DNA from 3 places in the Paraburkholderia sp. FW306-2-2C-D06C genome. Region 1 is predicted to be linked to each of the others. Evidence: predicted binding sites of a transcription regulator. Region 1 holds the regulator's gene; each other region holds the start of a gene.
The links. Region 1 encodes FNR, which switches genes on or off when oxygen is low (the NO sensors DNR and NnrR bind a similar motif). Its sites were predicted from a motif close to TTGATNNNNATCAA; they were not measured.
Positions count from the first base shown of each region.

Region 1 (5,168 bases):
GAAGTTCCATGTCGTGTCTCGTCGGTTGATTACTGATGCTTATCCCGATTTTGCTTTACCCGATAAGCATGCACACCTATCCAGGTAGGTAGGTGGCAGAACGATTCAAAATGCATAAGTTTTCTTGCGTATTGGGTACCCCAACACGTTCAGGAGAACGTCATGCAAACAGCGATCCGGATTGGAATGCGGCAGGAATTTGACAACGCGGACATCAACGAGATGTACCGCCTACGGGCTCGGGTTTTTCACGGGCGGCTCGGGTGGGACATCCCGACGATCGCGGGAATGGAAATCGACGGCTACGACGCGCTCGGGCCGCACTACATGCTGATTCAGGGCGACGACCATCATGTGCGCGGCTGTTGGCGCCTGATGCCGACCGAGGGACCGAACATGCTGAAGGACACCTTCCCGCAACTGCTGCACGGCGCGGCCGCGCCAGTCGGGCGGCACATCTGGGAGTTGAGCCGGTTCGCGATCGAAACCAGCGGTGAGGAACAGTCGTTCGGTTTCGCCGACCTGACGATGCAGGCGATTCACGAGCTCGTCACGTTCGCCGACCGCATGGGCATCACGCGCTATGTCACGGTCACCACTACGCCGATCGAACGGTTGCTGCGCAAGACCGGCATCGAGATCAGCCGGCTCGGCTCGCCGTTGCAGATCGGCGTGGAACGCGCGGTGGCGCTGGATATCGCGGTCAGCCCGAAAACCCGCACTGCCCTGTTCGGGCCGATGGCCGTGGCGGCGTAGCCACACGCAGCCGGGTCGAAACCGGACCGCGGAGACGGCGGCCCGGTTTCGGCTCGTGGAGAACTTCAGGAACCGAACATCCGGTCGAGCGCGTTTTCCAGGTGCGCACGCATCGCCTGGCCGGCGGCCGGACCGTCCTTGCGACGAATCGCCTCGAGCACCGCCAGATGCTCTGCCTGCACGAGCCGCTGCCGCTCGACCGTCTTCACGAGCGACAGATTGCGCGACAGATTCATGCTGAACACGATCTGTTCTTCGATGAACGACATGACTGTGATAAAAAACGGATTCTTCGATGCGCGCGCCACCGCCAGGTGGAACATGAAATCGTCTTTTGCACCGATACCCTGGCTTTCGATCACGCGTTCCAGTTCGTCCCACGCGCGCTGGATCGAGGCAAGGTCGTCGGCATCGGCCTTGAGCGCGGCCTGTTCGGCGGCGCCTGCTTCGGTCACGATACGAAATTCATAGCAGCGGCGGATGTCGGACAGCGTTTCGAGCGGTGCGAAGCGACGCACGTCCGGATCGGGCCGCCGCGCGACCGTGGTGCCGGAACCGTGCCGGGTCATGATGATGCCGTCCGCCCGCAACCGCGCCAGCGCCTCGCGTATGGTCGGCCGCGAAGTTTCGAAGCGCTCGGCCAGCGCATGCTCGGTAGGCAGCCGGTCGCCTTCCTTGTACTCGCCTTCGAGAATGCGATTCAGGATGTCGCCGTAAATCTTGTCGGGCAGGCCTGTCGTTTTGCGCTCGTTCATCAGCGATGCTGAGCCAGCTTGTCTGAGTAGGCTTTGATTGTAAGGCAAACCGGAGCCTATCCATGAGTTCATGGAGGTGCGCCAAGCCGATGCGCAGGCCGGAAATGCTTACTGCACGCCGCTTGTCGCGCAATCCATCCAGGCAACACAATTTGACAAGTGTTTGATTTACATCCTGACCCGAGTGCGTCTTTTTCAGCGATCATTTAACCTCGCATCGGTAATAAATCGTCAATGGACGCGGTCATGCGGATTGCCCGCGACCCCCGAATCCTTTCAGACACGGAATTGATATGTACACACGTATCCTCGTAGCGGTCGACGGCAGCAACACCTCGCGCCGCGCGTTCGAGGCGGCATTGGCGCTCGCCAAATCCACAGGCGCTGTTCTGCGACCGTTCTATGTCGTCGAAAATACGCCCATGTATTTCGAAGCACCCGGCTACGATCCTTCGATTCTTCGCAACCGCCTGGTCGAGGAAGGCAAGGAACTCGGCACGGAATTCGCGCAGGCCATGCGCGACCAGGGCGTCAAAGGGGAACTTGAAGTGGGCGAAGCATCGTCGCTCGACGACGTCTCGTCGGTGGTGCTGAAGGCCGCCGCCGCTTTCAACGCCGATCTGCTGGTCATGGGCACACACGGCCGGCGCGGGTTTCAGCGCCTGATCCTCGGCAGCGTCGCCGAACGCTGCGTGCGCCACGCCAGCTTGCCTGTGCTATTGATCCCCTCCGCCGCGGGCAAAAGCAGCGAAGCCGGCGCTCATCCCGATGCATAGCAGTACATAACCACAAGTGGAAACCACAAGCGGAAACTACAAGCGGAAACTACAAGCGGAATTTACAAGCGGAAGCGCGAGCGTGACGTCGCTCAAGCAGCCTCGCTGCGCGAACGCGTCATTTTGCCGCTAAACGTGGGCCGTACGCGGTGGGACAATCAGTCATTACCTCGACAAATGGCTGCAGAACATGCTTACTCCTACCGCTGTTACCGCCAGTTCCGCTGTTACTTCATCCGCGCGTAGCGGCCGCCGTGCTTCGCCGCTGCGGGCTAGCGGGAGAAGCGCCGCGCGTTGTTCGAGTTGTTCGATGCGTCAGCTCTGCATGCCGCAAGGCTTGTCGTCCGACGAACTGCCGAAACTCGAAGCGTTGATCTGCACTGCACGCTCCGTGCAGCGCGGCGAAGCGCTGTACCGCAGCGGCGACCGGTTCGACAACCTTTACGCCGTGCGTTCCGGTTCGATGAAGACCGTCATGGCGCACCGTGACGGCCGGGAACACGTTACCGGCCTGCGCCTCGCCGGCGAAGCGCTCGGCCTCGACGGCATCAGTGAAGACGTGCACGCATGCAGCGCCCTGGCGCTCGAGGACAGCACCGTTTGCATCGTCCCCTACACCGCGCTCAAAACGTTGTGCCGCGAAATCAGCTCGATGCAGGAACGTCTGCACAAACTGATGGGCGAACAGATCGTCCGCGAGGCTGCGCAAATGATGGTGCTCGGCTCGTTGTCGGCAGACGAACGCGTCGCGGCATTCCTGCTCGACGTGTCGGAGCGCAACGCGCAACGCGGCTATTCATCTGCGGAATTCAATCTGCGCATGACGCGCGAAGATATGGGCAGTTACCTCGGTATGACGCTCGAAACCGTCAGCCGCACCCTGTCAAGATTTCAAAAGCGCGGCCTGATCGACACGCAAGGCAAGCACATCCGCATCGTCGATCTCGAAGGCCTGCGGCAAGTTTAAGCCAGACGCGCTGGACCTGGCCCGCGCCGCCACGTCCCCGCCCATCGCCTTTTAGCGCGCATTCGCCTTGGCATGGCTCCTGCGAGCGGGTACAGTCTTGAGTCCGTCCCCCGCAAGGAGACCCGGCGAAATGAATCGCGACCCCGCCCCGCATCACCCGCTCGTTCAGCGTCTGATCGACGCGCGTCACGTCACTGACGCACTGTTCGCCATCGTCAAACCCGAATTTCTGTATGAACGGCCGATCCGCGAGCGCCACCGGATCGTGTTTTACATCGGCCATCTGGAAGCTTTCGACCGTAATCTGCTCGATCAGCGTCTGTGCGACCTGCCCGCCTTCGATCCGCACCTCGACCAGCTCTTTGCGTTCGGCATCGATCCCGTCGACGGCGGGTTCCCCGCCGACCAGCCTGGCGATTGGCCGTCGCTCGAAGTCGTACGCGGCTATGGGTTGCACGCTCGTGAGCAGATCGACCGGGAGCTCGCCGCATTGGGCGATTCGGCTCGCCTCGGCCACGATGGCGCGCAGGCCGGCGCGGCCGAGCAGTTGCTGAATGTCGCGATCGAGCATCGGCTGATGCATGCCGAAACGCTCGCGTACATGCTGCATCAGTTGCCGCTTGCACAAAAGGTCACGGGCTCACGCGATGTGATGCCAACGCGCGTCGGACGCGGCGCGATTGCCGAGTCGATGGTCAGCGTGCCGGCCGGATCGACGGTGCTCGGCATGGCGCGCGAAAGTGGCCGCTTCGGCTGGGACAACGAGTTCGGCGAGTTGCTCGTCGATGTGCCCGCCTTCGAAATCGACCGCCATATGGTGACGAACGGCGCGTTTTGCCAGTTCATCGAGGCGGGCGGCTATCGGGAGCCGAAGTGGTGGTCGGAAAAAGATTGGGCATGGAAGGAAGCCGAGCGGATCGAACATCCCGCCTGCTGGTCGCAGCGCGAAGAAAACCGCGAGGACGGCGCATGGATGTTGCGCACGATGTTCGACGAAGTGCACCTGCCGCTCGATTGGCCCGTGTACGTCAGTCACGCCGAAGCCAGCGCCTACGCGCGCTGGGCCGGCAAGACGCTTCCCACCGAAGCGCAATGGCAACGCGCGGCCCACGGCGCGCCGCATGCCGCGTCGGGAAATTTCGATTTCCGCAGTTGGGACCCGCAGCCGGTCGACGCGCATCCGGATAACGTCAGCGCGTTCGGCGTCGAAAGTCAGTTCGGCAATGGCTGGGAATGGACCTCGACGGTATTCGACGCACTCCCAGGCTTCGAGGCGTTTCCGTTTTATCCCGGCTATTCCGCCAACTTCTTCGACGGACAACATTACGTGCTCAAAGGCGGTTCGGCGCGCACCGCGCAATGCATGTTGCGGCCGGCTTTCCGAAACTGGTTTCAACCGCACTATCAGTATGTCTATGCGGGGTTCAGGTGTGTGCGGGAGTTGACAAATAAAGCATAAGCGGATTTTTCTTTCCAACTTATGCTTTATTAGTCACAGCCGTCGCGGCAACCATCGCGGCGGCGATGAACGCGCCTGACACCTCGGCCGACGGGCGGTGCGGCCTCGCGCTTCGCGTGCCTCCGTCAGCTGCTCACGCCACCGTTCGCTCGCCCATTTCGCCCGCTTGTCGGTCTGCGACGCCCTCCACGAGCCGCGCCATGCGCAGCACAATTTCGTGCATACGTGTGCCAGGCAGAAAAAAATCGGCGACGCCCAGCGCTTTCAGCACACTCGTGCTTTCCGCCTGAACGTTCCCGCCCAGCACAACGGGTATCGAGGCACGACGCACGCGCAGTTCATGCATCAATTGCGACGTCAACTCGACATGTGCGCCCGCGAGCGACGACACGCCAATCATGTCGACGTCGTTCGCCAGCGCGCGCTCCGCAACTTCCGCGGGCGCGATGAAGAGT
Region 1 covers NZ_JBYSWU010000038.1:25,103-30,270, reverse strand. Annotated here, with positions in the region: gene AC3WLT_RS25085 (helix-turn-helix domain-containing protein) at 1-10, opposite strand, end outside; gene AC3WLT_RS25080 (acyl-homoserine-lactone synthase) at 163-756, shown strand; gene AC3WLT_RS25075 (FadR/GntR family transcriptional regulator) at 822-1,511, opposite strand; gene AC3WLT_RS25070 (universal stress protein) at 1,805-2,287, shown strand; gene fnr (fumarate/nitrate reduction transcriptional regulator Fnr) at 2,478-3,254, shown strand; gene AC3WLT_RS25060 (SUMF1/EgtB/PvdO family nonheme iron enzyme) at 3,385-4,713, shown strand; gene scpA (methylmalonyl-CoA mutase) at 4,847-5,168, opposite strand, start outside.

Region 2 (5,168 bases), on a different contig from region 1:
GCTCGCGGGACATCTCGAAGCACGCCGTGCCGGCGGCTTCGTGCGCGAATGTCACGGCGATCTGCACCTCGATAACGTCGTAGGCCGTGGCAAGCATGTGCTCATGTTCGACTGCATCGAATTCAGCGATGCGTTGCGATGGATCGACGTCGCCAGCGATTTGAGCTTTCTGCTCATGGACCTGCAGGCGCACGACCGGAATGATCTCGCGGCGCGGCTCCTCAATAGCTGGCTGCAATGGACCGGCGATTTTGCCGCGCTGCCCGCGATTCGTTACTACATGGTTTACCGCGCACTGGTGCGTGCTTACGTAGCGTTGTTGAAAGCGCGCGGCAACCTGGCGCGGCACGCCGCTGAGCAGGCGAATCGATACCTGCGGCTCGCCGAACGTATGATCGCCATGCAGCGCCCTTACCTGCTGCTGTGTCACGGTTATTCAGGGTCGGGCAAATCGGTCGCAAGCGACGCGCTGGCCAGTCTGATCGGCGCGATACGCCTTTCCAGCGACGTCGAACGCAAACGCTTGAGTCCGTTCGCGCCGGTTGACAACCGGCCGATGGCTGCCACCGCGTATTCAGCCCGCTCGATCGATCACCACTACAACGTACTGCTGGCGCTCGCGCGGCAGGTGCTGGAGGCCGGCTATCCGGTGCTGGTCGACGCTACCTTTCTCAAGCACGAGCATCGATCACGTTTTTCGGCATTGGGTGACAGGCTGTCGATTCCCGTTGTCGTGCTGGATTTTCATGCGCGCGCGTGTCGACTTGTGGAGCGGGTACGCACCCGTGCTTTGGAATTGCACAACGAGTCCGACGCCGGGGCGGTCGTGCTGGTCAAACAATTGGCGAACGAGGAGCCGCTTACTTCAGAGGAAATGGCGGGTACCGTCTGTTTCGACACAGAAGTGCCGCTTGGCGCCTTCGCGCATGTCGAGTACTGGACAGCACTGTTGCAGAGGCTGGACCAGCTTGCAGCGGCTCTGCCGGAAACGGCGCACGCGTGAGCAGCGCCCTCGACCAGCGCCACCCGCGATCGCCGCGCGTCACTGCACCGGGATTCGACATGACCGCGACCATGCCGGCATCGATCTTCCTCCTGGGCTGCCCCCGGCAGAGCGAACGTCGGCGTTCATGAGCAAGGCGATTGATTTGAGTCAACTACCGAAAACGGCGGCAGCGCACGATGATTTTGTGCCGTTTGCCGTCCTCGCTCGTATTAGCTGCTTTCGCCGGCGTGGCATAAGGCTGTCATGGAACATCTGTTCAGATTGTGCACCGCGCTTTACGATTCCGCGCGCCCACGTTCGGTAGCCGATGTGGCGTCGCAGCGGATCTCGCGGGGACGGCACCGCCCCTACACTGAACCCGGAACCTGTCCTCGAGTGTGTCTCGTGAATACCCTGCCCTTGCGCTCTCTCATTGCAAATGCACTTACGCTGTTGCTGGCGGCAAGCGGCGCAGCGCTCGCGCAGTCCGAGCCGACTGCGCTGGTCGATCAGCAGCATTGCATGTTCTGCCATACCCGGGACGCACCCTTTCTCGCACCGTCGTTTCAACAGATTGCGGACCGTTATCGCGGTGTGCCACACGCTGGCCTGATGCTTGAACACAAGCTGCGACTCGGCGGCAAAGCCCATTGGGGCGACATGGCAATGCCGCTGCCGGCGGATCGCGGCGGCCCGTTGACGCCCGAAGACGCCCACACGTTGATCCAGTGGGTTTTGAGCCAGTAGACATCCAGCTCGTTTGCACGTGTTCGTAGCATGTACGGAGAACCTCATGCGCCTCACCCTCCACCTCGACACGTTCGATCGTGTCAATCCCATGGCATTCGCCATCCTGTGGCTCGACAAGGAAACGCGTCAATGGTCTCGCGAGGGCCATATGGGGCTCGAGTTGCCCGAATGGGGCGCCTTGCACGTCGATCGCGGCAGCACGCTCGTCTGCGGGCCGCACGATTCGACGCCCTGCTGCGTACTCGAAGGGCTCGATCTGAACGCCGATTCCGGACCGTTCGAGGGCGAAACCGGACGCGCGCAATGGTGCTCCGATGCCGGCAGATCTCTGATGACAGGCCATTGGCACGTGCAATGCGTCGACAACGAAAGCACGCAGCCGGAAGACGGCATCTTCGCCGCCGACGACAGCCAGTGAGCGTTGCCGACACAGCCACCGAGATGAGGTACATCGTGGCATTGACTGCTGATCTGGACGGCGTGCGTCATGCGTACGGGCTCTGCTTTGTGCGTGCGCCCTGGGCCTATTTCACGCGTTTGACACTCGATCAACAATGGGGCGACGGCTGGGAGCGCGCGCCTTATGAACAGCACGCTGGAGTCCCTTATTCCGACAGTCCCGAGCAGATCCTGACCGTCGCCTTCGACGGTCCGCTGTACCCACCCGACCTCGGCTATGACGCCCGATCCGTGGCCCGAACTCAAGACGTTCATTCAAGGGATGCGGGGTGCGGACTGTGCATAGCATCAGACTCCTTTGCCGGATGAACTCTCGGCAGTTTTTGACCCACGTCAATTCCTGCGCGTCCGTGAAGACGATACTGATCGCCATCGATTCTTCGTCTGGAGAAAAACATGGATCAACTCATGAAAGCTGCTGTCGTCCACGAATTCGGCGCCCCGCTGCGCATCGAGGAGGTACCCACGCCGAAGCCGGCTCGCGGGCAGATTCTCGTCAAGATCGAGGCATCCGGCGTGTGTCACACGGATCTGCATGCCGCTGACGGCGACTGGCCGGTCAAACCCAAACTGCCGTTCATTCCCGGCCACGAAGGCGTCGGCTATGTCGCCGCGGTCGGTGAGGACGTCAAACACGTCAAGGAAGGCGACCGTGTCGGCGTGCCATGGCTCTATACCGCCTGCGGTCATTGCGAACATTGCCTGGGCGGTTGGGAAACACTGTGCCACGAGCAGCAGAATACCGGCTATTCCGTGAACGGTAGTTATGCGGAATACGTCCTGGCCGACCCGAACTACGTCGGCCATCTGCCGCCGGAGGTCGGCTTCGAAGAGATCGCACCGATCCTCTGCGCCGGCGTGACCGTGTACAAGGGCATTCGCATGACGGACACGCGCCCCGGTCAATGGATCGCCATCTCAGGGATCGGCGGCCTTGGCCATGTTGCGGTTCAGTATGCGATTGCGATGGGACTGCGCGTGGTAGCAGTCGACGTATCCGCCGACAAGCTTGCACTCGCCCGCGAACTCGGCGCCGCGCTGACGTTCGATGCCGCGCAATGCGACGCTGCCGCCGCAATCCAGAAGGAAATCGGCGGAACGCACGGAGTACTCGTCACCGCGGTATCGCGCAGCGCCTTCGCTCAGGCACTCGGCATGGTTCGCCGCGGAGGCACCATTGCGCTAAACGGACTGCCGCCGGGCGACTTCCCGCTGCCGATCTTCTCCACCGTGCTGAACGGCATCACCGTGCGCGGCTCCATTGTCGGCACACGCAAGGATTTGCAGGAGTCCCTCGAATTTGCCGCCGAGGGCCGTGTCCGTGCACGCATTCATGTCGACCGGCTGGACAATATCAATCATGTTTTTGCCGAATTGAAGAGCGGTCATGTCGACGGGCGCGTCGTTCTGAAAATCGACTGACGCGCACAACCACTTCCCGACGCCGGTACGACGCCCCTGCCCTGCTTCATGACCGGCCAACCGAGCAGACTCGCGTCATCGAGACCGATATAGCGACGTCATCTCGACCATCAGAAAGGGCCAGGAAGCCCCGGCGACCCAGCCGCGCTAACGGATGGTCAGCACCGCCGCACCGGTCAAGTTGCCATCACGCAGATCGCTTAACGCCCGGTTCGCGTCGGTGAGCGCGTAGGTCGTCGTTTCGATCGCGAGGCGCGTCTCGGCCGCAATCCGCATGAAGGCGAGTCCATCGTCGCGAGTCAGATTCGCAACCGACACCACGCGCCGCTCGCCCCACAGAGACGCGTAAGGAAACGACGGGATGTCACTCATGTGTATCCCGCCGCACACCACCACGCCGCCTTTCGCGACCGCTTTCAACGCCTGCGGAACCAGCGCGCCGACAGGCGCGAACAGCAGCGCCGCATCCAGTTCGCTGGGCGGCGCCTCGTCGCTGTTGCCCGCCCATGCTGCGCCGAGGCGCAACGCCAGTTGCTGGGCCGCATGGTCGCCCGGGCGCGTGAACGCGTACACCGTGCGTCCCTGACGACGCGCGACCTGCGCGACGATATGCGCGGCGGCGCCGAACCCATAGATGCCGATCCGCTGCGCGTCACCCGCCATGCTCAGCGTGCGGTAGCCGATCAGGCCGGCGCACAGCAGCGGCGCCGCTTCGATATCGGTGTATTGCGCAGGCAGATGGAAGCAGTAGCGACTGTCGGCGACGGTGCGCTCGGCGTAACCGCCATCGATCGTGTACCCCGTAAAGCCGGGCTCGTCGCAGAGATTCTCCCGCGCTGACAGGCAGTAGCGGCAATGGCCGCAGGTATGGCCGAGCCACGGCACGCCGACCCGGTCGCCGACGGCGAAACCCATGACACCCGCGCCGAGTTCGGCTACGGAGCCGACGATTTCGTGGCCCGGAATCACCGGCTGCCGGGGATGCGGAAGCTCATGGTCGACCAGGTGCAAATCCGTGCGGCACACGCCGCACGCATGGACATCGATCAGGATCTGCCCCGGACCGGGTGTGGGATCAGGCACTAGCGATTCATGCAGCGACGTCGCGCTGCCGTCGAAGACCATCGCACGCATTCAGTTCTCCTTGACCTTGCTGGCCCGGCGCATGCCGCACGCCTGACAGACGCGGCGCCGCGGCAGAGGCGCGGCCGTCGGCCGGGTCATACGGATTCACTCGAAAAAACGAAAAAAACCGCTGTGCATGAGCACCGGTTTGCCGCCGACCTCGCCGAGCAGCCGCCTCGCCGCATGTTCGATGGGATGCCGGTTCGAATTGAACGCGGCAATCAGATCGTCTTCACGCAGCGAAGCAGCGCCGAAATGATCTTCGAGCGCTTCCGCCGTGATCGCGCACTGCACGCGCTCACCATCCACTTCGGCCGGGAACGCGACGACGAGATCGCGCGCGCAATATTCCGGACGCTCGTGGGGAAAATGAATCTTCATGACCGCCACCTGATTCAAAGCGCGGAAATGCCAGGCTCCAAGGGGC
Region 2 covers NZ_JBYSWU010000030.1:33,966-39,133, reverse strand. Annotated here, with positions in the region: gene AC3WLT_RS22145 (bifunctional aminoglycoside phosphotransferase/ATP-binding protein) at 1-1,003, shown strand, start outside; gene AC3WLT_RS22140 (c-type cytochrome) at 1,391-1,732, shown strand; gene AC3WLT_RS22135 (DUF3564 domain-containing protein) at 1,779-2,153, shown strand; partial or broken gene AC3WLT_RS22130 (hypothetical protein) at 2,189-2,410, shown strand; gene adhP (alcohol dehydrogenase AdhP) at 2,591-3,616, shown strand; gene AC3WLT_RS22120 (zinc-dependent alcohol dehydrogenase family protein) at 3,764-4,750, opposite strand; gene AC3WLT_RS22115 (DUF1488 family protein) at 4,847-5,122, opposite strand.
Region 2: the regulator FNR is predicted to act here: its motif matches at 2,518-2,531, upstream of adhP (alcohol dehydrogenase AdhP).

Region 3 (5,168 bases), on a different contig from region 1:
GTGTCGCCCGGCGCGACCGGATGGCGGAACTGCAAGGTCTGGTCGAGATAGATGGTGCCCGGGCCGGGCAGCCTCGTGCCGAGCAGGGCGGAGATCAGCGCGGCGGTCCACATGCCGTGGACCACCACGTGCCCGAACAGGTCGCCCGATGCGAAAGCCGCGTCCACATGCGCGGGGTTGATATCGCCGGACACGGCGGCGAACAGGTCGATGTCGTTCTGCACGGCTACCCGCACGAGCGACGCCGATTCGCCGATGGCAAGTTCGTCGAAAGTCCGGTTGCGCAACAGGTTGTCGTTCACCAGCGCCTCCTAAGCCTGAAACACGTAAGTGCCGGGCGCGTCCGCCAGCGGATGACCGTTCGCGCCGGCCGGCATTGACGGCGGCGCCACGCGCTGCGGACTCGAATGTGCTTTGAGCCACTCGCTCCACGCGGGCCACCATGAGCCGTCCTGTGCCGTGACGGCGGCCATCCATTCATCGGGCCCGATACGCAGGTCGTTGGCCGCGCTGAGTTTCATCCTGAAGTGCCGGTGCGGATGACCGGGCTCACTGACAATGCCCGCGTTGTGACCGCCGCTCGTCAGCACGAATGTGATATCGGTATCGGAGAGGTTGTGGATCTTGTAGACGGATTGCCACGGCGCGATGTGATCGCCCTCAGTCGCCACCGCGAACATCGGCGCGCGGATGTTGCGAATCGAGACAGGCCGCGCGTCGACCACGTATCGGCCAGAAGCCAGCTCGTTATCGAGAAAGAGGCGCCGCAGATATTCCGAATGCATCCGGTACGGCATGCGGGTCGCGTCGGCATTCCAGGCCATCAGGTCGTTCGCCGGTGCGCGCTCGCCGAGCAGATAGTCGTGTATCACGCGCGACCAGATCAGATCGTTCGACTGGAGCAATTGAAACGCGCCGGACATCTGACTGGCGGCAAGATAGCCTTGCGACCACATCATGCTTTCGAGGAAATAGACTTCGCTGTCGTCGATGAAAAGTTGCAGCTCGCCGGGCTCGGTGAAGTCCGTCTGCGCGGCAAACAGCGTGACGGAGGCGAGCCGTTCATCGCCGGCCTCGGCCATCGCCGCGGCGGCGATCGACAGCAGCGTGCCGCCGAGGCAATAGCCGGTTGCATGAATGCGCCGGTCCGGCACGATCCGCGAGACGGCGCCGAGTGCTGCCATCACGCCTGATTGCCGGTAATCGTCGAGACCGAGATTGCGGTCTTCGGTATCTACGTTGCGCCACGAAACGCAGAACACCGTGTGGCCTTGCTCGACCAGGTAGCGAATCAGCGAGTGATGCGGCGACAGATCCATGATGTAGTACTTCATGATCCACGCCGTCACGATCAGGACAGGTTCGGCGAGAACCGCGTCGCTTGCGGGGCTGTACTGGATGAGCTCGATCAGGTGGTTGCGGAACACGACCTTGCCTGGCGTGGCCGCGAGGGTCACGCCGACCTTGAACTGCTCCATCCCGGCTGCGGGCTTGCCGGAGGCGGCGCGGCTCGCGTCTTCGAACGCATTGCGGGCGCCTTGGGCGAGGCTCAGGCCAAGGGTTGCCGCTGCTCGTTGGAGGACTTCGGGGTTAGTGACAGGACAATTTGCCGGCGCCAGCACATCGAGCAACTGGCGCGCAACGAACGCCGCGACGTCCTCGTGATGACGCGTGGTGCCCGGCACGTCGCGGGTGGCCGTATTCCACCACTGCTCGGCGAGCAGGAAACTCTGCTGCCACAGGCGGTATGGTTCGATCTGCCACGCGTCGGCGCGAAACCGGTGGTCGGCGGGCGACGGCTCTGTCAAAAGAGCCGCTTGCTGTCCGAGTGCAAGTTGCACGAGATAGTCGGATAGCCGTCTCGCATTCGACGCGCACAGCGACGCCAGTTCGAGCTGCTTGCCCGGCGCCACCGCGAGATGGATGAGCCAGTCGGACAGCGCCGCGCCCAGCGCCGCAGGCGAGAGACCGAAGGTCATGCGGGCGATTAGCGCCTCCTTGGCGTGGTCCAGGTCGCGAAACGTTTTGCTATCAAGGCAGGCCGCAGCGCTGCCCGCTGCGGCGGGGAATTCGGCGCTCACTGCTCGGGTGCGGGTGTCCATTGAGATTCCTTTGCGTTCGACTGCGCTTTGTTCGACGGCATCGCTGGTTCAATGCGAAGCCGCTGGGAGACGACGGTCACGCCGGGAACGGTGTTCCGGACGCGGGACATGTCTGGAAACAAATGCACTGCGCTGACACAGCAATCGGCGCGCTCATGTTGTGCGACGCACCAATTGCGGATGTTTGGACTTTAGTCGCCCGCAGGCCCTGGCTTTTGATCTCGGTCAATGGAAGTGGGAGCGGGGAAGACTGGGTAACCGATCGCTGAATGCTGCCTACGCGCGCGTGACGCGCGTGCCCGCCGTACCGCTTGTCATCTCCTCGATGCGGTCGAGCGAGCCGATGACTGCCGGCCGGTGCGCGAGACGAACTCGCACGCTGCCTCGACCTTCGGCCCCATTGAGCCGGCCGGAAACGACATCGACCGGTGATGACGGGCAAGTCCGCCGCTTGACATGGATCATAAGAACGCTCTGATGCGCACCTATGCTCGTGGCATGCGCTGCGAATTGGATGTGCTGATGTGTCGAAGGATCGAGCGGACATGAACAACAGGCTGTTTCTCGTGCTTGCCGTCGCGGGGCTTGCGGCATGCACCACCCAGGCACGCGATGCTGCGCTTCGCGATACCGAGGTCCAGCTCGAGGAGGCGCGTGCCCACGCATGGGTAGATTGTTCCGTGCGCGCGGACTGCGATCGTCTATGGAGCTTGACGAAGACGTACGTCGCGCAACACTCGATAACGCCGATCCGCCGCGCAGACGAAACGTCAATCGAAACGGCCGAGCCGCATACTTACGGCACCGTCTATGTATGGGCGACAAGGACAACCGACGATCACGGCGCCTCGACGATCAGACTGAAAGCGATGTGCCGGGGCATGTATCGCGCCGACGGCAATCCGGGCTGGCTATACAGGACTTGCGCCGAACAGATTCGCGCGGTCGAGATGAACTTCCGGCCATTCGTCGGCGCTTCATCGTGACGGACGACCGAGCTGTCGATCTCCCGCTCACGCCTGATTCAGCGTCATTTCCCACAGGTTTGACGAAGATCAGTTTTTCGACTGGCCGCGGCGGTATCTTGCGACTGTTCTACAGCGGCCGCATGGAGGCCCAACAATGTCGGCGCATCTGGCAACACCACCCTCGACAATTCCGTCGGCCGCTAGCGACGGGTATGTGGTCGCCGTGCGTGGCGCAGTTGTCGACGTCACGTTTGCCGACGACACACTTCCCGCCGTCAACGACGCGCTCCTCATCCTGTCTGACGACCTCGCACCGGTTCTCGCCGAGGTGCAAGCCCATCTGAGCGAAACAACGGTGCGGGCGCTAGCGCTGCAATCGACGGCGGGATTGCGGCGCGGCGCCCGCGTGAGCGTCGGCGGCGGCCCCATCGAAGCGCCTGTCGGCGAAACTGTTCTGGGCAGGCTGCTCGATGTGACTGGAGCGGCACGCGACGGCGGCGAAGCCTTATCCGCGCAGATCGAGCGTCGCCCGATTCATCGCGCAGCGCCGCCGCTCGCATCGCAGAAAGGCACCACCACGCTTTTCGCCACGGGCATCAAGGTGATCGATCTGCTCGCGCCGCTTGCCCAGGGCGGCAAGGCGGCAATGTTCGGCGGGGCAGGGGTCGGCAAGACTGTGCTGGTCATGGAATTGATCCATGCAATGGTGGAGCGTTATCAAGGGATCTCCGTATTCGCGGGGGTCGGCGAACGCTCACGTGAAGGTCACGAAATGCTGCTCGACATGCGCACGTCCGGCGTGCTGGCGCGCACCGCACTGGTTTATGGACAGATGAACGAGCCGCCCGGAGCCCGCTGGCGCGTGCCCTTTACGGCTCTGACGATCGCTGAGTATTTCCGCGACGAACACCGGCAAAACGTACTGCTGCTGATGGATAACGTGTTCCGTTTCGTGCAGGCGGGTGCGGAGGTGTCCGGCTTGCTGGGGCGTATGCCGTCCAGAGTCGGCTATCAGCCCACGCTCGCGAGCGAAGTCGCAAGCCTGCAGGAGCGCATCGTATCGGTCGGCGATGTTTCGGTCACAGCGATCGAAGCGGTGTACGTGCCGGCCGACGATTTCACCGACCCCGCGGTGACCGCGATCGCCGCGCACATCGACAGCATGGTCGTGCTGTCGCGGGCGATGGCCGCCGAAGGCATGTATCCAGCGATCGATCCGATCGCCTCGTCGTCGATCCTGCTCGATCCGCTCGTGGTCGGCGAGGAGCACGCGGCGGTCGCCACCGAGGTGCGCCGGATCATCGAGCATTACCGTGAGCTGCAGGACGTCATCTCATTGCTCGGTATCGAGGAACTGGGTGCCGAGGATCGCGCCCTCGTGGGGCGTGCCAGGCGCTTGCAGCGCTTCCTGACCCAGCCGTTCGCCGTGACCGAAGCCTTTACGGGCGAAGCGGGCCGTTCGGTGGCGCTCGCCGATACGATCGCCGGCTGCAAGGCGATTCTGGCCGGCGAGTGCGATGCGTGGCAGGAAAGCTCGCTTTACATGATCGGCACCCTTGACGAAGGCCGCCTTAAAGAGCAAACCGCCGCGCAAGACGGCGTGGCCCGCGTCACGGAGAACGCGAAATGAGCGGCGCACACCTGGCGCTGACGTTGGCGACGCCGTCGCATGTGTGGTTCGACGCTGTCGAGATCGTCTCCCTGCGCGCGGAAGATGAAAGCGGCTCGTTCGGCATCCGGGCTGGCCACGCCGATTTCGTTACGCTGCTGACGCCCTCGGTGGTCCGCTGGACGTGTGCGGATGGCTCGATCCACTTCTGTGCGATAGATCGCGGCGTGCTGCTGGTATCGCACGGAACGATGGTATCCATTGCTTGCCGCGAAGCCGTCCCCGGCGACTCCCTGGAAGGCCTCGAAGCCGGCGTTCGCAGCCGCCACGTCAGTGAGGCCGACGCGGCGCGGCGCGCCCGCGTCGATCAGTTGCGGCTGCATGCTCGCGCGGTGCGCCAGATGCTGCGCTATCTGCGGCCACGCGTAGGCGCCGACGGCGCGGGCGCTGAGCGCATGGGAGGCACCCTGCGATGAACGGGCGCCACAA
Region 3 covers NZ_JBYSWU010000063.1:36,309-41,476, reverse strand. Annotated here, with positions in the region: gene AC3WLT_RS32350 (bifunctional enoyl-CoA hydratase/phosphate acetyltransferase) at 1-302, opposite strand, end outside; gene AC3WLT_RS32345 (PHA/PHB synthase family protein) at 312-2,102, opposite strand; partial or broken gene AC3WLT_RS32340 (carbamate kinase) at 2,379-2,530, opposite strand; gene AC3WLT_RS32335 (hypothetical protein) at 2,648-3,088, shown strand; gene atpD (F0F1 ATP synthase subunit beta) at 3,225-4,700, shown strand; gene AC3WLT_RS32325 (F0F1 ATP synthase subunit epsilon) at 4,697-5,155, shown strand; gene AC3WLT_RS32320 (AtpZ/AtpI family protein) at 5,152-5,168, shown strand, end outside.
Region 3: the regulator FNR is predicted to act here: its motif matches at 2,318-2,331, upstream of AC3WLT_RS32345 (PHA/PHB synthase family protein).